3 regions of the Erwinia sp. GW821-FHT03D09 genome follow, and region 3 is predicted to be linked to each of the others. Evidence: predicted binding sites of a transcription regulator. Region 3 holds the regulator's gene; each other region holds the start of a gene.

Region 1 (7,786 bases), on a different contig from region 3:
AGGGCCTAAGGAGCCAAAGCGTTTCATTAAACGGCTCTTAGGATGTCCACTCGGTAACGTCATCGTTAAACCTCCTTGATTGGGCCTATAGTTGTAGCAAAGTCATGGATTTTAGCAACTCATGCGCTTAACTGCCGGGCCAGCCAGTCGCAAATATCTCGCAGGCCACGGTCGAAATTGTTCATTGAGGGCGAAGGCTTAATCGGTAGCAGCTTGCCGCTAACGGAAGAGTTGACGATCGAGCGCGACTCTTCCTCCGGGCTGAATGGATCGTTTGCCCAGTAGCCAGAGAGCATCGGCACAGTGCAGCGGCGGCCCAGAAGGCCCTGTAGCTTAAGCGAGAAGCGGCTCAGCTCAATGCGCAGCGCACTGTCAGAAGTGCTGGACATCCCCAGGCGGCTGGCCAGCATATCCATATACATTTCCGGTATCCGATCCTGCAAGGCGGTATCGCTTAACAGGCTATGGACTATCGGCCCGAGGCAGGCCACAGCGCGCAGGCACTGGGGTTCGAGATACGCTAAACGAACGGCGATGTTTGCACCGAAGCGGAAACCGAAAACGCCGACGCGGGTATGATCGACCCAGGCCACCTGCTCGAGCTGACGCAGCACGTGCTGGTGGAGGAAGCTGGAATCATGCGTTAACTTCCATTTAGCGGAAAAACCTACCGAGGGCACGTCAAGCGTCAGCATGGCGATGCCACGCGGGGCGAGATAGTCATGGAAAAGGCGGTAGTGATCGCTTTGCAGCGAGTCGAGGTTGGCACACAGCATCACCGTTGGATAAGGTGCCGATACGCCCGGCGGCATATGCAGGAAGCCGGTTACCGGACTGCCGTCGGGAATATTGAACGTCAGTTCGCGCAGTTCGCCCGACAGGCGGCTGGTTGCTTCCTGATAGGCACGGTTTGCCAACAGCTGTGCCTGCTCGGCCAGCTCGTCCTCTTTCAGATAGGGATAGCCCGCGAGGCTGTACAGATTCGCCGCGTGCAGCCAGTGCTGGCCGGACAGCAGATCGTCCTCACACTCGCTGGCCTTTTGCTGCCATAGCGCCCCCTGCTTTGACCATTCATAGATCCAGTTGCCGCCACGATAGCCAATCACCGTATCCAGCAGTCGATCGTCGGTATGCTCCACCCGGCTGACCGCGATACGCGCCAGTACCTCGCTGATTTCCTGCGGGGTCAGACCGCGCCAGGCCCACAGCAGGCGGTTAATCATGCGATACCAGCCCACATGGCTTTCGCCATCCAGCGCGGAGTTAATGTTTATCGGGCGATGATGACGCACGCGCCGCACCAGCGACGAGGTTTCAGGATGCTTAAAACGCGGTTTGAACAGTTCTTCGCTGAGGTTTTTCGGCGACATTACAGGGAGTTCCTCCGGCATTCTGGACAGGCGTCCAGTCTATCGTAGCCGGTGTCCGCGTGCGAAGGATAAAAACAGACGCGCCCGGTAAAACCGGGCGCGCATTGAGCAACATCAATTAATTTTTAACGATGGGTGGGATATAGGCAACGCCCATGTCCCATGGCTGCTCAATCCAGGTATTTTGCGGGATGTCGATGATGTAATCGTCAACCAGCGGGCGACCGGCCGGCTTGGCAAAGATAGTGACAAAACGCGCCTGTGGATACATATCGCGAATCGCCTGCGCGGTGCCGCCGGTATCAACCAGGTCATCAATCACGATAAACCCTTTACCATCCCCTTCTGCACGCTTCAGCACTTTCATTTCACGCTGATTGTCGTGGTCGTAGCTGGAGATGCAGACGGTATCAACGTGGCGAATGCCCAACTCGCGAGCCAGCAGTGCAGCGGGTACCAGACCACCGCGGCTGACGGCGATAATGCCCTGCCACTGTTCAACAGGAAGCAGGCGCTGTGCCAGTTTACGGGCATGAATCTGCAGCATATCCCAGGTGACGACGTATTTTTCACTCATAAAAAGATCCCGATCAGAAACTGGCTTAAAAATGTGCAATGGGAAAGGTTGCGCGAAATTATAGAGATCTGAGGCGCTAAAAACCAGCACCAGAGGCGTCGATAACCGCTTTTTTGCCGGGGTGAAGCAAGCAGGTCCTGATAAACGGTGATACTATTTCCCCATCGCGTCAGATCCGCTGACGGGAATTGTCCAACCGAATTTAACGCACGCCCCTGCCTTATTGGCGGTCGGTGGTGCTGACACAGGAGAGTCAACGTGTCTGAATTGTCTCAATTATCCCCGCAGCCGCTGTGGGATATTTTTGCCAAAATTTGTTCCATTCCCCACCCTTCCTATCATGAAGAAGCGCTGGCCAGCCACATTATGTCGTGGGCTAAAGAGCAGGGGTTCTGGCATGAACGTGACCAGGTCGGCAATATCCTGATTCGTAAACCGGCCACGCCGGGCTTTGAAAACCGTAAGCCGGTGGCCCTGCAGGCGCACCTGGATATGGTGCCGCAGAAGAACAACGACACCGTGCATGATTTCACCAAAGATCCGATCCAACCGTGGGTTGACGGGGAGTGGGTGAAGGCGCGCGGAACCACGCTGGGTGCCGATAACGGCATCGGTATGGCCTCTGCACTGGCCGTTTTAGCCGATAACAGCGTTGAGCACGGTCCACTGGAAGTGCTGCTGACCATGACCGAAGAAACCGGCATGGCCGGGGCCTTTGGCCTTCAGGCTGGCTGGCTGCAGGCCGATATTCTGATCAACACCGACTCGGAAGAAGAAGGTGAGATCTACATGGGCTGCGCGGGTGGTATCGACTTTACCAGCACCCTGCCGCTGACCCGTGAAGCGCTGCCGGCGGGTTATCAGACGCAGAAGGTTACCTTAAAAGGCCTGAAAGGCGGCCACTCCGGCTGCGATATTCACGTTGGCCTGGGTAACGCTAACAAACTCCTGTCACGTTTCCTGTTCGCCCACGCGGCGGATCTTGACCTGCGTCTGATCGACTTCACCGGCGGCACGCTGCGTAATGCCATTCCGCGTGAGGCGTTTGCTACCCTCGCGGTTGCGGCCGATAAAGTCGATCGTCTGAAGTCGCTGGCGGCAGGCTACCTGACCACACTGCAAAATGAACTGAGCCTGGTTGAGAAGAATATCGCGATCGTTACCGAAGCCGTGGAAAGCAGCGAAAAACCGCTGAATGCCGCAAGCCGTGACGCGTTTATCGCTCTGTTGAACAGCACCCCGAACGGCGTGATCCGCAATTCCGACGTGATGAAAGGCGTGGTTGAAACCTCTCTGAACGTGGGCGTAGTGAAGTTTGAAGGCGACGAAGCGGTCATCAATAGCCTGGTGCGTTCCCTGATCGACAGCGGTAAAGAGTACGTGGTGGAAATGCTGACCGCGCTCGGCCAGCTGGCGGGGGCAAAAACCCTGGCAAAAGGCAGCTACCCTGGCTGGCAGCCGGACGCAACCTCACCAGTAATGGCGCTGGTACGTGAAACCTACGAGAAGCTGTTTAACCGCACGCCGAACATTCAGGTGATTCACGCAGGCCTGGAGTGCGGTTTATTTAAAAAACCGTACCCGGAGATGGATATGGTGTCTATCGGCCCCACCATCACCGGCCCGCACTCGCCGGATGAGCAGGTGCATATCGCCAGCGTTGGCCTTTACTGGCAGCTGCTGACCGCACTGCTGAAGGCTATTCCAGCTAAATAAAAGTATTCCCGGCCCGGGAATCTCCGGGTTGGATAATCTTTGCCAGCGAGCCGACACCGTATCGCTGAATACCCGCGCTAAGCCATGCGAGTGTGCACAAAGCAGGATGTATGCGAACCCTGCCTGTGCTCTCCATGGAAGGAATGTATGATGAACGCTGCCGCATAATACTGCGGCAGCGTTATTATTTATGCCATGCTCAGTGTTTACAGCCCCAGCAGCAGCTGCCGCTCCAGCTGTGGATTCAGCAGCGTAACGTGCAGCCCTACCAGCCTGACCCCACGCCCTCCCCGCCGCTCGTCCCAGCTTTTCCGCGCCACGGCGATCAGATCGGCTTTATTCAGCTCAGGCCAGATGTGTTCCTGAGTGGTGAGCTGGAAGTCATTAAACTTCAGCTTCACGCCCTGACGGGCAATCTGTCGGTCCGGCTTGATTTTGATCAGTCGCCGTTCCAGCTCTTCATAGAGCGAATCAATAATATTCAGGCAATCTTCCCAGTCGTGGATATCTTCAGACAGCGTGCGTTCCACGCCGAGGGATTTACGCTGGCGTTCGGTAATCACTTCACGGTCGTCAAATCCGTGGCTCCGTTCCCACAGCACTCGGCCAAATTTGCCAAAGCGCTTAAGCAGCATCGCCAGATCGCTTTTTTGCACATCGGCGCAGGTATTCAGCCCCAGTTCTTCCAGCTTGCGGGCGGTAACTTTGCCTACGCCGGGAATTTTTGCCAGCGGCAGGGCCAGCAGAAAGTCGGGCATCTCCTCGGGAGTAATTACGCACTGGCCGTTGGGTTTATTGATATCAGAGGCTATTTTGGCGAGAAACTTAATGGGTGCCACGCCGGCAGAAGCGGTGAGATCCAGTTCCCGATGGATAGTCTGGCGGATTTCCCGCGCCATCAGCGTTGCCGATCCCTGGCAGTGGGGGCTGTCGGAAACGTCAAGGTAGGCTTCATCCAGCGACAGCGGCTCAATCAGCGAGGTGTAGCGGGAGAAAATTTCACGGATATGGGCACTGGTCTCTTTATAAGCGTCGTAGCGTCCGGGGATCACTTTAAGATGGGGGCAAAGCTTTAAGGCCATGGCCGTTGGCATCGCGCTACGCACGCCATATTTGCGTGCAGGATAATTGGCGGTGCTGATCACACCACGCGCAACGCGGCTGCCGCCAATCGCAATCGGGATATCGCGCAGGCTCGGATCGTCACGCATTTCTACTGCGGCAAAGAAGCAGTCCATATCAACGTGAATAATCTTACGCATAACGCCCCCCGACAATATACTGTATAAGTATACAGCTTAATTATGCGATATCAATAAATGTCGGTTCACCCGCAATCATGGCGGGTAATAAGGTATTTAATCTTTCTAATCTTGAGAAAAAAATAGACAATGCTATGGTATCGCCGCAATAGCGGATTTGTCCTGTATTGCAAGTTACAGACGCCTTTCGGCGTTGCACTCCACCCTCTTTTTCAAGGGAACAAGAATGGCCAAAATCGCACTGCTGTTTGCGATGATTTTTCTGCCTGCCGTTGTCTTTGCCAGCGTACCCAACGCGGTACAGCCACTGGCGCCGGTCAGCAAAGAGTTAAAGAAACAACTGCTGGGTACGCCGGTGTATCTGCAGATCTTTAAAGAAGAACGCACCCTCGAGCTTTACGGCAAGATCGGTAACGAATATCGTCTGCTCGACAGCTATCGCATCTGTAATTTTTCCGGCGGACTGGGGCCAAAGCGTCGCGAGGGTGACTTCAAAAGCCCGGAAGGATTTTACAGCGTCGGGCTTTCCCAGCTGAAGCCGGACAGCCGCTTCTACCGCGCGATTAACGTCGGTTTCCCGAATGAGTACGACCAGCAGCAGGGCTATGAAGGCAAATACCTGATGATCCACGGCAACTGCGTGTCAGTCGGCTGCTACGCCATGACCGATGCCTATATGGACGAGATTTATCATTATGTGGAAGCCGCTCTGCGCAACGGCCAGCAGCGCGTGGATGTCAGCATTTATCCCTTCCGTATGACCGAGAGCAATATGCAGCGCCACCGCTACTCGACCTATTACAGTTTCTGGAAGGAACTGCAACCGGGCTATACACAGTTTGTGCAGACTAAAATGCCACCTTCGGTCAGCGTCAGCGGTGGTAAGTATGTACTGAGCCGCCCGATGATGGGCGGCACAGGTGCACCAGATTCAGCTCTGGCGCTCACCCAGACAAAATAGCGCCCATTCGCCTGGGGCAATCTTGTTCCAGGTTTCGTTAGCCGTTAGCGGCTGCGTTGCGATCACCGTGACCACGTCATTCGGCGTGGTCTGCTTCTGAAAGTCTATCTCCACATCCTGGTCCAGCAGCTTTGCTTTACCAAACGGTGCCCGGCGGGTGATCCAGAACAGATTAGTGGAGCAAAACGCCATCAGATAGCGGCCGTCCGACAGCAGCATATTGAACACGCCTTTCTCACGCAGCTCCGCCGCCAGCTCGGCAATATAGCGAAATACCGCAGGCCAGTTGCCGGGCGTACGCGGATAGCGCGTGGTCAACTTGTGCAGCAGCCAGCAGAACGCCAGCTCGCTGTCAGTTTCACCGATCGGTCGGTAAGGCCCGGTATCCAGATTCTTGTAGCCTTTCAGCTGCCCATTATGGGCATAGGTCCAGTTGCGGCCCCACAGTTCGCGGGTGAAAGGATGTGTGTTTTCCAGCGACACTTCGCCGCGGTTGGCCTGGCGTATATGCGCCACCACCGAACACGACTTAATCGGATAATCCTGCACCAGGCGCGCAATCGGCGACTGGAAGCTCGGTTGCGGATCTTTAAATGTGCGACAGCCTTTACCCTCGTAGAAGGTAATACCCCAGCCATCTTTATGCGGACCCGTTCCGCCACCGCGCTGCACCAGCCCGGTAAAGCTAAAACAGATGTCCGTCGGGACGTTCGCGCTCATCCCGAGCAGTTCGCACATAGTGATACCTCGTCAACAACCTCGAAACGGATAACCGTGGAGTGCCCGCCGCACAGAGTCACCGGCGGGCAATGGCAGGGATTACTTCGCCATCTCTTTTTCGATCAGCAGGATCAGGATATGGATCACTTTAATATGGACCTCCTGAATACGATCGGCAAAACCAAAGTGCGGTACGCGGATTTCCACATCCGCCGATCCGTCCATTTTCCCACCGTCTTTACCGGTCAGGGTAATCACCTTCATCCCTTTGGCATGGGCAGTTTCAATCGCTTTAATCACGTTGGCGGAATTGCCGGAAGTGGATATCCCCAGCAGAACATCACCCGCCTGACCTACCGCTTCAACATAGCGGGAGAAGATGGCGTCAAAGCCAAAGTCATTGCCCACGCAGGAGATATGGCTGACGTCAGAGATCGCAATCGCCGGATAGCCCGGACGGTTTTCACGATAGCGGCCGGTCAGCTCTTCAGCGAAGTGCATGGCATCGCAGTGCGAGCCGCCGTTACCGCAGGAAAGCACCTTGCCACCCGCCTTAAAGGAATCGGCCAGCAGCACGGCCGCCCGCTGAATGGCATGGATGTTAGCGTCATCGCTTAAAAATTTATTCAGCGTGTCGGCGGCTTCATTTAGCTCGGCGCGAATAATGTCCTGGTACATAGGGAGAGATCCTTTTTAGGAATAAGTGACGGCTTAAGTTTATCAACTTGCCAGAAGGGCGTGAAGCAATCTCCCTTTCCACCGCGAGGTTTACCCGGATGTGCGGTGCTTTGTGAGCCAGGTTGTAATTATTATGTAAACAGATTGCATCTTGGCCAGTGCTAATCTAAACATATAACCAACAGGTCGGACCTCTTACAACTTACGGAGCGCACGTTATGATGGTTCTCAGTATTGTGGCGACAATCGTGCTGATTGGTGCCCTGTTTTATCACCGTGTTAGCCTTCTGGCTGGCAGCATCGCCTTACTGGCGTGGACCGTCGTTCTCAGCCTTGTGGGTCTGTGGACCTTCTGGCTGTTAATCCCACTGGCCATTATCCTGCTGCCGTTAAACCTGTTGCCGATGCGTCAGGCGATGTTTGGCAAGCCGGTACTGAACACCTTCCGCAAAGTCATGCCGCCGATGTCGCGTACCGAAAAAGAAGCCATCGATGCCGGCAC
Region 2 (7,786 bases), on a different contig from region 3:
TTCCAGCGTATTCAGCGCCCGACGCGCATCGCCGTTAACCAGTTCGGCAATCATACTGCGGGTATTATCCGGCAAAATGACGTTGTCTTTGCCGAAGCCACGTTCAGCATCATACATCGCCTGATCGAGCACACCGGCGATATCATCGCTGGTTAACGATTTAAGCAGATAGACGCGGGCACGTGAAAGCAGCGCAGAATTGAGTTCAAACGAGGGGTTCTCAGTTGTTGCACCGATAAAAGTAATGGTGCCATCCTCAATATGCGGCAGGAAGGCATCCTGCTGGCTTTTATTGAAGCGATGCACTTCATCGACAAAGAGGATGGTACGGCGACCCGCATTGCGGCTTTGTCTGGCACGATCGATGGCTTCACGTATCTCTTTCACGCCGGATGTCACGGCGGAAATACGTTCAACGTCCGCCTGGCCGTAGTGGCCGATAATCTCAGCCAGCGTTGTTTTCCCCGTCCCCGGAGGCCCCCATAAAATCATCGAATGAAGGTGACCTGCCTCAATCGCCCGCGGCAACGGTTTACCCGCCGCCAGCAGATGCTGCTGACCAATATATTCATTGAGATTGCGTGGCCGCATGCGCGCGGCCAGAGGCTGAAATTCGTTACGGGAAAAGTCGAGGGACAGGTTACTCACGCGAACCTCACTGACGCTGATCGTCCAGGGTTACGCCTTTTGGCGGCGTAAACGTGAACTTATCGGCAGAGATAGCCCCGTTCTGCTGACTTTTCAGCGCATAGCTGCTGCGCTGACCGTCCTGTTCTACTGCACTGAACTGGTTGATCGTACCGTTAGTTGATACGTTGATATCAAACTGCTTCAGATTGCCGTCGATCGATTTCGGCGTCAGTGAGAAGTTATCTCCTTTCTGCGCGATATTATACTGCTTCCAGTCGCTGGCCTGATTGCGGGCAATCAGCATAAACGGCGTGTTGCCGGTAGCGTCTTTCAGCCAGCTGGCGCTAACCTGTTCAACAAAAGGATTGTAGAACCACAGCGTTTTACCATCGGAAATCAGGGTGCTCTCATCGGGGGCCGTCATATGCCAGTTAAACAGATTTGGCCGCTGCACCCACATTTCCCCTTCGCCGTCCTGAACGGATGCGCCGCTGCCGTCAGTCACTTTCTGACTGAACGTGGCATGGAAGCTTTTCACCTTATCCAGGCGCTGCTTCAGCTCACTGGAGGCATCTGCCAACACGCTGGCCGAAGTAAAGGCCGCCAGCAGACAGCATGAGGTTACAAATTTTTTCATTACGGCATCCTTAATAACGCTTTGATATCACGCTTAAAATAAAGCATTGATTAATTAAACAGCCATCACATTTCATGCGGTGGCGGTGCCAGTACTTCACGGTTCCCGTTGTGACCTGGCGATGACACGATGCCCTGTGCTTCCATCTGTTCGATGATACGCGCGGCGCGGTTGTAGCCGATACGGAACTGACGCTGCACCCCGGAAATGGAAGCACGGCGTTTATCCACCACGAAGGCAACAGCCTGGTCAAACAGCTGGTCGAGTTCTTCATCCCCTTCCATGCCGCCACCTGCGGATTCACCCTCATCGCCACCGCTGAGAATACCCTCTTTGTATTTTGGCCGCTCGCGCGCTTTCCAGTCTTTCACCACCGCGTGGACTTCCTGATCGCGAACAAAGGCACCGTGAACGCGGACAGGAATCGATGAGTTCGGAGCCAGATACAGCATATCACCCATGCCCAGCAGCGACTCCGCCCCGCCCTGATCGAGGATCGTGCGTGAGTCAATTTTACTTGAGACGGTAAAGGCGATACGGGTTGGAATATTCGCTTTGATAAGGCCGGTGATCACATCTACCGAAGGACGCTGAGTCGCCAGCACCAGGTGAATACCAGCGGCACGGGCTTTCTGCGCCAGGCGAGCGATCAACTCCTCCACCTTTTTACCTACGGTCATAATCAGGTCGGCAAATTCATCGACCATCACCACGATATAAGGCTCTTTCTCCAGCACCGGTGGCGTCATATCCATACTGTCGGTTGGCTTCCAGAACGGATCGGGAATCGGGCGCCCCATCTCTTCTGCCAAATCGACTTTTTCGTTGTAGCCAGCAATATTACGCACGCCCAGCGCCGACATCAGCTTGTAACGACGTTCCATCTCAACCACACACCAGCGCAGGGCATTTGCCGCATCTTTCATATCCGTAACAACATCGGTTAACAGATGCGGGATCCCCTCGTATACCGACAGTTCGAGCATTTTCGGGTCGATCATGATAAAGCGCACTTCTTTCGGCGTCGCTTTATACAAAATGCTGAGGATCATCGCGTTAACACCCACCGATTTACCGGAACCGGTTGTACCGGCAACCAGCAGGTGAGGCATTTTACCCAGATCGGCCACCACCGGCTCACCGGAAATATCCTTACCGAGCACAATAGACAGCGGTGACGGATTATCCAGGAAGGCCGGGCAATTCAGCACTTCTCGCAGATAAACCGTCTGGCGTTTCTGGTTGGGCAACTCCAGGCCAACGTAAGGCCGCCCCGGGATCACTTCCACCACGCGCACGGCGACGGCAGAAAGGGAACGTGCCAGATCGCGAGAAAGGTTAGAAATTCGCGCCGCTTTCACGCCAGGAGCCAGATCCAGCTCAAAGCGCGTGATTACCGGTCCTGGCGAATTACCCACCACTTCGGCTTTAACGCGATAATCGGCCAGCCGAGCCTCAATCAGACGGGAGGTCTGCTCAAGCGCAAAGTGATCGACCGGCTCGGTTTCCGTTGGCGGAGACGTCAACAGATCGAGGCTTGGCAATGGCGTCGTCGGTTTATACGTCGGCTGCTCGTGACGCACCAGGAATGGATGGATCAGGCTGTCCATATCCGGTTCGGAAGCGACCGGCTCAGCGCTAACCGGCGGCTGCACGGCCTGAGCGGCGGGTACCGGTCGCCAGGCTGAAGCGGGTGCGGGATCGGCCGCTGGCTCCCACGGTGGCTGCCAGCTTTCTGGCTCCGGCTGCCGCTGTGATTCAGCTTCCGCTTTCTGCCACTGGGATGCAGACTCTTCACGCCACTGTTGCTGTGGTGCACTAACTAAAGCCTGAGGCTGTGGCGCGCTGACTGACGGATGCGGTTGTTGGTATGTGCTTCCCGGCGGCTGTTGCCACTGAGGCGCAACGGCTTCTGGCTCAGCGACTACCGATGGCATAAACAGAGGCTCGGCAGGACCGTCATCCACCAGATCATCCATTGGTGAGAAGTCGAATGCGGAAGAGGTATCCAGAGTGAACGTTGGAGCTGCAGGTACTGATGCAGACAGTGCAGGCGTCACAGCTGGCGCAGTCGGTGCACTCTCAGCTGCGTAACGCTGCTGTTGCTGCGCCGCAAACTGGCTGGCCAGCGCGGCCTGCTGCACCAGGTCCTCTTCCTCGGAGGAAAGAGCTTCACCATAGCGCTGCTGCTGCTGAGCCAGGAACGCTGCGCGCAGGCTTGCCTCCTCGGCTTCATTATCCTGTTCATCACCGAGATCTGGCGCAGCATAACGGCTTGCAGCCTGCTGCTGCTGACGCAGTTCTTCTTCTCTGGCCTTTTCTTCCGCCATACGCTGCGACGGCAGTTTAATGCCATAGGAAGCCAGTTCACGACGTGTCGGAAGCTTAACCGGCTTCGGCCGCGGCAGCTCAGGACCAATTCCCTGCTTCACCTGAGGATTATCGTCATCATCGCTGGTTGCGCTGAAGCCCGGCATAAATGGCATTGCGTTCTCGGATACCTGCGCAGCAACGGCGGGGGTACCGGCTGCTGCTATCGCCGTCGCGGCATGCGATGTAGACTGCGGTGAGAACTCAAACAGTGACGAAGAGGCTTCACGCCAGTTCCCCATCTGCGGGCCATCATCTTCATCCTGATAGGATGGCGAAACCGGTGCCGGAGTTTGCACTTCCTGAGGGACTTCAAAGCGGTAAAGCGGTGGCGTGGCAGCCGGCTGTGTTACGGGCTGCACTGACGGAGTAATTGGCTGCGACAGAGCTGCTACCTGCGGCTGTGCGTCAACAGGTTGCTGGTGCGCAGAAGCGGCTGGCTGCAAAGCGTCGTTGCTCGGTGTAGCGAGAGTATTTGTCGCTTCTGCAGTGAAGGGGTTAGAAGCTGCCATAGCGCTGGCCGCAGCAGCCTGACCTGCGGAAGCAGCACCCGCAACAGAATCCGCAGTTGTTGCAGATTCGCCTGACGCTGGCTTCTGTGGCTTAGCCAACAGCGGATCGTGTTCATCGTCGGCAACATCCGGCAAAGCGTGTTTTGCCAGCAGAACGTCGTCACCCTCGTCTTTACGCGTCGCACGGGAAGAGATAATCGGCGCATCCTCTTCCTCGTAATCATCGTCTTCCTGCCACTTTTCATCCGCACGAGAGCGATTGCTGGCAAACGTCAGCACGCCCATCACCACCGCGCCAATTTTCTCAGCGATGGTCAGCCAGGACCAGCCGGTATACAGCGTCAGACCGGCCGCCCAGACGCACAGCAGGATCAACGTCCCTGCCGGGCCGTTCACCCACGGAGCCATGGCATTGCTTAACAGACTGCCAATCACACCGCCGGAGGCGAAGTAACCCATATCATCTGCATTCAGCGCAGCCAGGCCACAGGAGGTCACCACCAGCGCAAGTACGCCAATCAGCCGTAAAGCAACGGCAAAATAGTCAATGTATTCCTGAGAACTACGCTGACGGAAGGTGATCCAACACAGGCCTAAAATAACGGGAGGAATTGCATACGCCATCACGCCAAAGATGAAAAACAGCGTATCGGCAAGCCACGCACCGACTCCCCCACCGAGGTTGTGGATAGGCTCGTGCCAGGCAGTTTGCGACCAGCTCGGATCGGAGGCATTGAAGCTCAAGAGTGCAACCATTAGATAGATGGCGAAAAGAGCAACAATAATCAGTAACGCTTCCAGCAGACGACGTCCACTGCTTAGCGGTTGTAACGAAACTTCTTTATCTTCTGTATATTCCTGGCTCAAGAGTACTCTCCAGGTGCCTGTAAACTATGAAGGCAACAGCGTCGGGGTTAACCCGACGCTGAACCTGTATGAATTCACAGGAGTGTATCGAAACATACCAGGTTTTGCACCTGTCCTGTGTTACCGGGTCTTAATCACTAAGCGGTTACTTTGTTTCACTTCTTCCATGACCACATAGGTACGCGTATCATTCACTCCCGGCAGGCGCAGCAGCGTTTCGCCGAGTAATTTACGGTAGGCGGACATGTCCGGTACGCGCGTTTTCAACAGATAGTCGAAATCACCGGAAACGAGGTGACACTCTTGAGTTTCCTCAAGTTTTTGCACGGCGGCGTTAAATTGTTCAAACACGTCTGGCGCACCACGATTCAGAGTAATCTCAACGAAAACCAGCAGTGAAGCGTCGAGATAGTGTGGATTCAGCTGCGCAGTATAGCCAAGAATGAAGCCCTGGCGTTCCAGGCGACGGACACGCTCCAGACATGGCGTCGGGGAAAGCCCCACGCGTTTGGATAGTTCAACGTTAGAAATACGCCCATCCTTCTGTAATTCATTCAGGATGTTGCGGTCGATTCTGTCAAGGTCTTTACCCGGTCGTTTTTTATTGTCTACCATTATTATTGTCTCTCTTAAATCCTTCCCTTTACCTGCCTACCCTGCACGCTGAGTCGTTTACAGAGTCGTTCTAAGTGGAGACATAGAGCCTGCTGCGATATTGCACGCCTCATCTGCATGACGCATGTTGTCTGTCCACACCATGCGTCATTCCAAATGACAGACTGAGTTTATTTGACGATGAACGCAAAACAGACAAAAACGCCGCTGCGCTCTCTTAAATATTCTCCGCTTCCAATAATGTTTTCGCAAAACAGCAGCCTATTGTCAAAGTAAAACAATCAAAATCAGTACAACATTCCAAATAAGAGGCTGGCTCTCTGTTTTTCAATGACAATTTTTTCCCTTTGTGCCATGACAAGATAACAACTGATGAATGTTCACCCAGATTCCATTCTTCAAATGGCGCTGATTGGTTTAGCCTTTTTCATTAATCGTTAACAAAATCGCAGAATGCTTTTTTTGCCCCGCTAAATTCCCTACAATCCGCAATCATGCTCGTCAGTTAATTAATGAGGATCTCATGGGTACGGCTAAACACAGTAAGTTACTGATTCTTGGTTCGGGTCCGGCTGGCTACACTGCCGCCGTTTATGCGGCCAGGGCCAACCTGAATCCGGTGCTGATTACCGGTCTGGAAAAAGGCGGTCAGCTCACTACCACGACCGATGTTGAAAACTGGCCGGGAGATGCTAACGAGCTGACCGGCCCGCTGCTGATGGAACGCATGCATGAACATGCGGTAAAATTTAACACCGAGATTATTTTTGACCATATCCACAGCGTAGATCTGCAAAATCGCCCGTTCCGTCTTACCGGTGATGAAGGCGAATACACCGCTGATGCGCTGATTATCGCTACCGGTGCCTCCGCGCGTTATCTGGGCCTGCCTTCTGAAGATGAGTTTAAGGGCCGTGGCGTTTCTGCCTGTGCAACCTGCGACGGCTTTTTCTATCGTAATCAGAAAGTCGCCGTTATCGGTGGCGGTAATACTGCCGTTGAAGAAGCGCTTTACCTGGCAAACATCGCCGCTGAGGTGCATCTGATCCACCGCCGTGACAGCTTCCGCGCAGAGAAGATCCTGATTGACCGGCTGATGGAAAAAGTGAAGAACGGCAACATCGTGCTGCACACCGACCGCACGCTGGATGAAGTGCTCGGCGATCAAATGGGTGTCAGCTCTCTGCGCCTGCGTTCAACGCATGACGAGACCCGGACCGAAACACTGGAAGTGGCTGGCCTGTTTGTGGCTATCGGCCACAGCCCGAATACCGGTATTTTCAACGGTCAGTTGGAGCTGGAAAACGGCTATATCAAAGTACAGTCCGGTATCCACGGTAACGCCACGCAAACCAGCATTCCCGGCGTATTCGCTGCGGGTGATGTGATGGACCATATTTATCGTCAGGCGATTACTTCTGCGGGCACCGGCTGTATGGCTGCGCTTGATGCAGAGCGTTACCTGGACGGTTTGGTTAAAAATAATCAGTAAGTTGTTAAAACTCTGAGCTTATCTTGCTTAAGGCGACGAGCAATTGTCGCCTTTTTACCCTCCGCATTGTAACATTGCCGCGCTTGACAACAATCTTCCTGGGGGCTTCCGCCTCACTACTGTTTACGTCAGGGCAACTCGGCAAAACATGAATAAAACACGACAACAACAACTCACCCGCTGGCTGAAAAGTCAGAGCGTTCACGGCCATCGCTGGCTGCGGCTCTCATCCCTGCTCGGTACGCTGAGCGCGCTGCTTATACTGGCTCAGGCGTGGTTCCTCGCCTCGCTGCTGCAGGCGCTGATTATCGATCACCTCCCTCGCGATACGCAGCGAGTTGAATTTATCCTGTTACTGGCCTGTTTCGCCGCACGCGCACTGTTGACATGGCTGCGGGAAAAGGCGGGTTTTAAAGCCGGACAGGCGATCCGTCTGGCACTGCGCAAGCGTGTACTGGACCGATTAACCGAGCTGGGTCCGGCGTGGATTCAGGGTAAACCTGCCGGAAGCTGGGCCACTCTGATGCTGGAACAGATTGAAGAGATGCAGGATTACTACGCGCGCTATCTGCCACAGATGATGCTGGCCGGCGTGATCCCCTGCATGGTGCTAATCCTGCTGTTTCCGGTGAACTGGGCAGCGTCGCTAATTCTGCTGGCGAC
Region 3 (7,786 bases):
TCGATTCGGAGAGCGTAATCAGGTCAATGGGTTTACCCATTTCCAGCAGGCGCTGCATTTCCGCAAAGATCATGCGGTGCGGACGGCTAAAGAAGTCCTGCGCCACCACGCGTTCAGAGACGTTATCCCAGCGTTCGTTATCCAGCATTAAACCGCCCAACACCGACTGCTCAGCTTCCAGCGAGTGCGGGGGCAGCTTCAGACCTTCCATCTGGCGATCGCGCGGCTCTCGGTTTTCGAAGGATTTGTTGGTGGGTTTATTTCCTGCCATAGTGATGTGCTACCAAAAATCGTGTGGGGGGACGCGTAAGTATACTCGTTTGCACCGCTGCCGTCCTCCTGCTTTAAGTCCGAACCCACGGAGTGAACATGGCAAAACGTATACAAATCAGCCAGCACGGCGGGCCTGAGGTGATGCAGGCGATCGATTTCGATCCCACCGATCCGCTGGTCGGTGAAGTGCAGATTGAGAATAAGGCGATAGGGATTAACTACATTGATACCTATGTGCGCAGTGGTCTGTATCCCGCATCGCTCCCGACCGGGCTGGGCAGCGAGGCCGCCGGGATAGTGAGGCGCGTGGGGCCTGGCGTGACGGCGCTGAAGCCGGGCGACCGCGTGGTTTACGCTCAGGCAACGCTGGGCGCCTACAGCGAGCTACACAATGTGGCGGTGGACCGGGTGGCGCTGCTGCCCGATGTGATTTCTTTTGAGCAGGCCGCCGCCTCATTTCTTAAGGGCCTGACGGTTTATTATCTGCTGCGCCAGACCTACGTGGTGCAGCCCGACGAGCGCTTCCTGTTCCATGCCGCCGCCGGTGGCGTTGGACTGATTGCCTGTCAGTGGGCGAAGGCGCTGGGCGCGCATCTGATCGGTACCGTGGGCTCTGCGGAAAAAGCGCAGCGGGCGAAAGATGCCGGTGCATGGGCCACCATTAACTATCGCGAAGAGAATATTGCCGAACGCGTCAGTGAGCTGACCGAGGGGAAAAAACTGCGCGTAGTGTATGACTCGGTCGGCAAAGATACCTGGGAAGCATCGCTCGACTGCCTGCAAAGGCGCGGGCTGATGGTCAGCTTTGGCAACGCCTCCGGCCCGGTGACCGGGGTGGATCTGGCTGTTCTGAATCAGAAAGGTTCGCTGTATGTCACCCGCCCTTCGCTCTACGGCTATATCACCACCCGCGATGCGCTGACCCAGGCCAGTAACGAACTGTTCTCTCTGCTGGCCAGCGGCGCGATTAAAGTCGATGTGCCGGAGTCGCAGAAGTTTGCGCTGGTGGATGCCCGCCAGGCACATCAGGCTTTGGAAAGCCGCCTGACTCAGGGTTCGAGCCTGCTAATCCCATAAACAAATGGGGCCTCCTTGCGGAGGCCCCATTTGTTTCTTTCTTTTTTTAGTTCGCGCTGGGTGTAGGGTCAGCGGCGATGAATACGCTTTGTTTCAATCCAGCCATCCTGACAGAATTTATAAGCAAAAAATATGTTTAATTGCGAATTGCTCTGAATAATTTTTCACGATGTGATCCAGAGCGCATTAGTTTCTGTAGCGCAATCACAACCTATTGAAATCATCAGGATAAGCGGTTTCTACCACCGTCGGGCAGTTTAATATAAGCGCGATATACCCACACCGCAGCGATCGCCAGCAGCAGCCACGGCAACAATTTAATCACAATCGCGAACAGCCCGCCGACAAACATTACCAGCGTTGCGACGATCAATGCCGCCACAATCCCCAACAGGGAAATGCCGGTCAGCATTAACATTAGAAAGAAACCGAGCACAAACAGGATCTCAATCATGACACTCTCCCATCAATAATCACTGGGAGAGGTATTACAAGAAGCGTGCCATATAGGGACAAGAGATAATTCATTGAAAAATATGAGAAATGATTGACCAGGCTTAAAAAAACCTGGTCAATTTAATCAATGTCTGGTTAAGCGTTAACCACGATCTTATCAGCAACCAGCGACAGCGCCTGCTCAACGACGTCAACGCCCGCACCCGCTTTGTGCGCATTTTCACTGAGGTAGCGACGCCACTGACGCGCGCCGGGAATGCCCTGGAACAGGCCAAGCATATGGCGGGTCACGTGACCAAGGTAGGTGCCCGCAGCCAGTTCGCGCTCAATGTACGGATACATTGCCCGCACCACTGCAACCGTATCGGCAACCGGCTGCGTGCTGCCAAACAGCTCGCCGTCAACGTGGGCCAGCAGGCCCGGGTTTTGGTAGGCTTCACGCCCCATCATCACGCCGTCCAGGTGCTGCAGATGGATTTTCGCCTCTTCCAGTGATTTCACGCCGCCGTTTAACGACATCGTCAGATGTGGGAAATCACGCTTTAGCTGGTAAACGCGATCGTAGTCTAACGGCGGGATTTCGCGGTTCTCTTTCGGGCTGAGGCCGAAGAGCCAGGCTTTACGCGCGTGAATAATAAACGTCTCACAACCACCTTCTTCCGATACCTTACGGATAAAGTCGCAGAGAAATTCATAGCTGTCCTGGTCGTCGATGCCGATGCGGGTTTTCACCGTAACCGGAATCGAAACCACGTCGCGCATCGCTTTAATGCAGTCGGCAACCAGCTGCGCTTCGCCCATCAGGCAGGCACCGAAGCGACCGTTTTGCACGCGATCAGAAGGGCAGCCGACGTTAAGGTTCACTTCGTTATAGCCACGCTCTTCCGCCAGCTTCGCGCACTGCGCCAGCGCGGCCGGATCGCTGCCGCCCAGCTGAAGTGCAACCGGCTGCTCCTCCTGGCTGTAGGCCAGATAATCACCCTTACCGTGAATAATCGCCCCGGTGGTGACCATTTCGGTATAGAGCAGACTCTGACGGGTCAGCTGGCGATGGAAGTAGCGGCAGTGGCGATCGGTCCAGTCAAGCATCGGAGCGATGGAGAAGCGATGTGCAGGGAATTTTTCCAACTCATCGGCGTTATCGATGTGCAGAGACATGGATTGTGATTCTTGATTCTGATGCATTTAAATTCTTTGGAGGAGAATGGATAAAACATGTCCTACTATAGCACAGTGCAGGTTCAGTGAGCAGAGGCGCAAATCTAGCCTTGTCGCTTCTTTTATTAAAACAGTCGTGAAACGGCCTGATGATTGTGCTTTCAACCCCGTGTATATCTGCGTATGTGCCTTCTTTACAAGCTCATAATCGGGACTCAGATGACTTTCAGCCGATCAATGATAAATGGGTTAGCCTGTAGCAATAACAGTAACTTTCTTGGCGCGCCGGTTGGCTGACGCCGTTTCGTTTCCCAACTTTTGACCAGGCCATAGCTGACACCCACAGCTACGGCAAAATCCTGCTGCCTCAAACCGGTCGCCTCGCGTATTGCTCTGACATCAATTTCACTAAAAGTATGAATATGTTCCAGAGCTGGCTGAAGTTAATGATTCCTGCTGAACAGGCCATTCGGGAGCAGTACAATTATCAATCAAATAAGGTGTACATGGTACATTTTTAATGATCCATTTTATTTTTCTGGAAGGTGTCCCGGAAAACACGAAGCGACGGCAAATTCGGCGTTTTGTGGCAGACGTGATAAAATAACATCTTGATCATGCCTGAGGGAAAACGATGAATATTACCAGTGCCGAAAGAATCCTGTCGCAGGCGGAAGTGATTTGTCAGCAGCGCAGCGTGCGGCTGACCCCGCAGCGTATGGAAGTATTGCGCCTGATGACTGAGCACAACGCTTCAATTAGCGCCTACGATTTGCTGGATTTACTGCGGGCATCGGAACCTCAGGCCAAGCCCCCTACCGTTTATCGTGCATTGGATTTCCTGCTGGAGCAGGGTTTTATTCACCGCGTGGAATCCACCAACAGCTACGTTGTTTGCCATCATTTCGAAGAACCGTCGCACACTTCTGCGATGCTGATCTGCGATCGCTGCGGTTCGGTGGCCGAGCAGCATGCGGATGGCGTTGAAGAAATCCTTAAAAAGCTGGCGCAGAAAACCGGTTTTACCCTCGCCCATAGCGTGATTGAGGCGCATGGTTTATGCCAGCGATGCAGCGAAGTGGAAGCCTGTACCCATCAGGATGCCTGTGACCACGATCACAGCGTGCAGGGCAAAAAACGCGGGCGTTGAGGATAGTCTGTCTGCGGAAGCGAAAATCCCGCAAGACGGATATTCAGTCTGCGTCAACGAAACTGATATGCGCTAACGATGTTACGTGGGCTAAAAACAGTGTTGATTCAGCGGGTGGTAGAGCTCGGCGGGGGTAAAGATTTAACAGTGGCAGTAGTTGAAGCGCTTTGGTGGCACGTTCCTTGTGCCAGGGGGTAGGAGCTTCATCCTGAATACATATCATTACCAGCGATGATTGTTGCGGCTTTCCCAGTCGCTGAGTTCCTTTTCGGCCTGGTCTTTCTGGTAACCATAGCGTTCCTGAATTTTACCGACCAGCTGGTCGCGTTTACCTTCCACAACCGTCAGGTCGTCATCGGTAAGCTTGCCCCATTGCTCTTTCACTTTCCCTTTAAACTGCTTCCAGTTGCCGCTGATTTCATCATTGTTCATAACAGACGCCTTCTGGCTGAGATTACTGGTCTGGAATATTTCTATTCGTCACTCCGCTCAATAACCAGATAATTATCTGACTAAACGCCGAAATTACAGATAATTATAGTGCAAATTTCGGAAGGTGCTGCGCACAGGCCAATCTGAGTGCCTTCAAAGCCTGAAATCCAACGCTAGAAATCAAAAAAAACCAGCCCGTTCAGCAAGCTGGCCGTTGTTCAGGGAGAAGTAAGCAAATATTTCCGTCAGCGCGACAGGGTAAACCAGGTGCCGTTTCGCCAGTGCCGCTGCCAGATAAACCACAGGCTGATACCGCGCAGCAGCAGGAATACCGTTACCGCCAGCCACAAACCGTGATTGCCCAGCAGCGGAACGGTAAACAGCGTCAGCCCAAAGCCCGCTGCGGCCACCACCATGCTGTTACGCATTTCGCTGGCGCGGGTGGCACCGATAAACATGCCGTCCAGTAGATAGCAGCCTACGCCAGCCAGCGGCATCACCACCTGCCACCATAAATAGCGATCGGCCAGTTCCCGCAGAGGCTCCAGAGAGGTCAGTAGCGCCACAATATGCTCACCGCCGAAGGCATAAATCAACGAGAACGCCAGCGCCACAACGCCGGACTGGCGGCAGGCCGCGTGCCAGACGCTGAGCAGCTGTCGGCTGTTTCCCGCGCCAAAGGCTTCACCCGAGCAGGCTTCCACCGCATAGGCGAAACCATCCAGCGCATAGGCGGTGAAGGTCAGAAACATCAGCAGAACCGCATTGACGGCAACAATATCGCTACCGAGCCGGGCACCGAAGATCGTCAGTGAGGCAAAGCACACCTGCAACAGCAGCGAACGCAGCATAATGTCGCGGTTCAGCCTCAGCAGGCGGGCCAGATTACCGCGCCATGCACTCAGCAGCAGACGCAGCGACAGGCCACGCATCACCATCGCACGCCACACCAGCAGCAGGCCCACGAGCAGGCTGACGTATTCAGCGATAGCCGTCGCGGCAGCGGCGCCCTGCACGCCCCACTTCAGGCCGATAACAAACCACAGATCCAGCAGGATATTCACCAGGTTGCCCACCACCAGCAGGATCACCGGCGCACGGGCATACTGCACGCCAAGCAGCCAGCCGAGCAGAACCAGGTTCGCCAGCGTGGCGGGCGCGCTGAGCCAGCGGATCTGCATAAACAGATCGGCCTGATGCAGCACGTCTTTACTGCCGCCGGTCAGCCCCAGCGCCAGATGAGTCAACGGCGCTTTCAGCAGAATAAAGGTGAAACCTGCCAGCAGCGCCAGCAGCAGCGGCTGCATTAATGCTCGCGCCAGTGCGGGCTTGTCGTTCGCACCGAAAGCCTGTGCGGTCAGCCCGGTGGTGCTCATGCGCAAAAACAGCAGCAGCATGAACAGGAAGCTGGTAATGGTGGTGCCAATCGCCACGCCGCCGAGGTAGGTCGGGCTATCGAGATGGCCAATAACGGCGGTATCCACCAGCCCGAGCAGTGGCACGGTAATATTGGAGAGGATCATCGGCAGCGCCAGCCGCCAGAGATTTTTATCGGCAACCGTCAGCAGTCGCATTATTTTCCAACCGGAAGCAGGGAGAGACGAAGGATCGCAAAACGCGCCGCAGAGGGCAACGCGTCAGGTTTACCAGGGAATTACAGCCAGTTGCCGTTGCGGATAACACCGACGGCCAGACCTTCAATAGTCAGCGTCTGCTGGCGCAGATCGACAACGATCGGCTGAAACTCGCTGTTTTCCGGCAGCAGGTGAACGATGTTACCCTGTTTTTTCAGGCGCTTAACGGTAACTTCGTCATCAATACGCGCCACAACAACCTGGCCATTACGCACGTCTTCCGTTTTGTGCACCGCCAGCAGATCGCCGTCCATGATGCCGATATCTTTCATCGACATGCCGCTAACGCGCAGCAGGAAGTCCGCATTGGGTTTGAACAGTTCCGGGTCCACCGAGTAGTGACCTTCGATATGCTGCTCGGCCAGCAGCGGCTCACCGGCGGCAACGCGGCCAATCAGCGGCAGCCCCTCTGCTTCTTCCATCATCAGACGAATGCCGCGTGATGCACCGGAAACGATCTCAATCACGCCTTTCCTGGCCAGCGCTTTCAGGTGTTCTTCAGCAGCATTGGGGGAACGGAAGCCAAGCTGCGAGGCAATTTCTGCCCGCGTCGGCGGCATGCCGGTCTGGTTAATGTGGTCGCGAATCAGGTCGTAAACCTGCTGCTGCCGTGCCGTTAGTGCTTTCATCCCGCCCCCTGGTTGTTTATACAGTCAACTGTCAGTATATACAGGTATTTGCGCGTTGAAAACCCAAAGCTGGCTAAAAAACAGCAGTTTGTTGAATTTCGGAAAACCTATCGCAAATGTGCGATCAAGAGCATTGCCCACACAAAAACTGCCAATATTATACTTAATAATACGGCGGCGGAGCCCATATCTTTGGCACGCCCGGCCAGCGGATGAATTTCACTGCCGATACGGTCTACTACCGCCTCAATGGCGCTGTTAAGGATTTCGACGATAATCACCATCACCACAGAGCCGATCAGCAGCACGCGGGTGACGGCGTCAACATCCAGCCAGCAGGCGATCAGGATGGCGATAATGGCGGCGATGGCTTCCTGGCGGAATGCCGCTTCATGTTGCCAGGCAGCACGTATACCTTTCCAGGAATAGCCCGCTGCTTTTACAATTCGAGTCAATCCGGTGGCGTTATTTGCCATAATCAGGGAACCCTTTGGGAAGTTTAACGTCAATGAGAGGGTGTAGCACATTTTGCAATACCACAGATTCTGTTAGCGCTTTCTGGTATGCTTGCGGCGCTTTGCTAACAAGAGGCTTCATGTTGTCTATGTCAGGTTGGCGTAATTTATATTACAAACTGTTGAATCTGCCAGTGAAATTCCTGGTAAAAAGTAAGGCAATCCCGGCCGAACCGGTTGCCGAGCTTGGGCTTGATACTTCTCGCCCTATTATGTATGTGCTGCCTTATGATTCAAAGGCCGATCTCCTTGCCCTGCGCGAACAATGCCGCAAACAGGATCTCCCCGATCCGTTGCATCCGCTGGAGATCGACGGCACCATGCTGCCCCGCTATGTGTTTATCCATGACGGTCCGCGCGTGTTCCCCTATTTCGTACCAAACCTTGAGTCGGTTAAGCTGTTCCATGACTATCTGGACCTGCACCGTAATCATCCCGATCTGGATGTACAGATGGTGCCGG

What was found. The regulator LexA, encoded in region 3, represses DNA repair genes until DNA is damaged. The targets are predictions, from matches to a motif close to TNCTGTATGTACATACAGNA.
Region 1: a site for LexA is predicted at 4,943-4,962, ahead of dinB (DNA polymerase IV). Genes of this name have one in related genera too.
Region 2: a site for LexA is predicted at 5,079-5,098, ahead of AC07U6_RS11950 (DNA translocase FtsK 4TM domain-containing protein). Genes of this name have one in related genera too.

The regions. Positions count from the first base shown of each region.
Region 1 is NZ_JBWKUK010000017.1:81,379-89,164, forward strand. It holds gene crl (sigma factor-binding protein Crl) at 1-63, opposite strand, end outside; gene frsA (esterase FrsA) at 120-1,370, opposite strand; gene gpt (xanthine phosphoribosyltransferase) at 1,489-1,947, opposite strand; gene pepD (beta-Ala-His dipeptidase) at 2,206-3,663, shown strand; gene dinB (DNA polymerase IV) at 3,870-4,925, opposite strand; gene dpaA (peptidoglycan meso-diaminopimelic acid protein amidase) at 5,152-5,886, shown strand; gene AC07U6_RS17255 (class II glutamine amidotransferase) at 5,857-6,624, opposite strand; gene lpcA (D-sedoheptulose 7-phosphate isomerase) at 6,706-7,284, opposite strand; partial or broken gene fadE (acyl-CoA dehydrogenase FadE) at 7,503-7,786, shown strand, end outside.
Region 2 is NZ_JBWKUK010000010.1:107,966-115,751, reverse strand. It holds gene AC07U6_RS11960 (replication-associated recombination protein A) at 1-648, opposite strand, end outside; gene lolA (outer membrane lipoprotein periplasmic chaperone LolA) at 656-1,267, opposite strand; gene AC07U6_RS11950 (DNA translocase FtsK 4TM domain-containing protein) at 1,333-5,016, opposite strand; gene lrp (leucine-responsive transcriptional regulator Lrp) at 5,137-5,631, opposite strand; gene trxB (thioredoxin-disulfide reductase) at 6,155-7,123, shown strand; gene cydD (heme ABC transporter permease/ATP-binding protein CydD) at 7,272-7,786, shown strand, end outside.
Region 3 is NZ_JBWKUK010000007.1:46,972-54,757, reverse strand. It holds gene dnaB (replicative DNA helicase) at 1-271, opposite strand, end outside; gene AC07U6_RS08385 (quinone oxidoreductase) at 370-1,350, shown strand; gene pspG (envelope stress response protein PspG) at 1,574-1,804, opposite strand; gene dusA (tRNA dihydrouridine(20/20a) synthase DusA) at 1,942-2,991, opposite strand; partial or broken gene AC07U6_RS08370 (helix-turn-helix domain-containing protein) at 3,180-3,401, opposite strand; gene zur (zinc uptake transcriptional repressor Zur) at 3,605-4,114, shown strand; gene AC07U6_RS08360 (CsbD family protein) at 4,337-4,546, opposite strand; gene dinF (MATE family efflux transporter DinF) at 4,792-6,120, opposite strand; gene lexA (transcriptional repressor LexA) at 6,201-6,809, opposite strand; gene AC07U6_RS08345 (diacylglycerol kinase) at 6,917-7,285, opposite strand; gene plsB (glycerol-3-phosphate 1-O-acyltransferase PlsB) at 7,414-7,786, shown strand, end outside.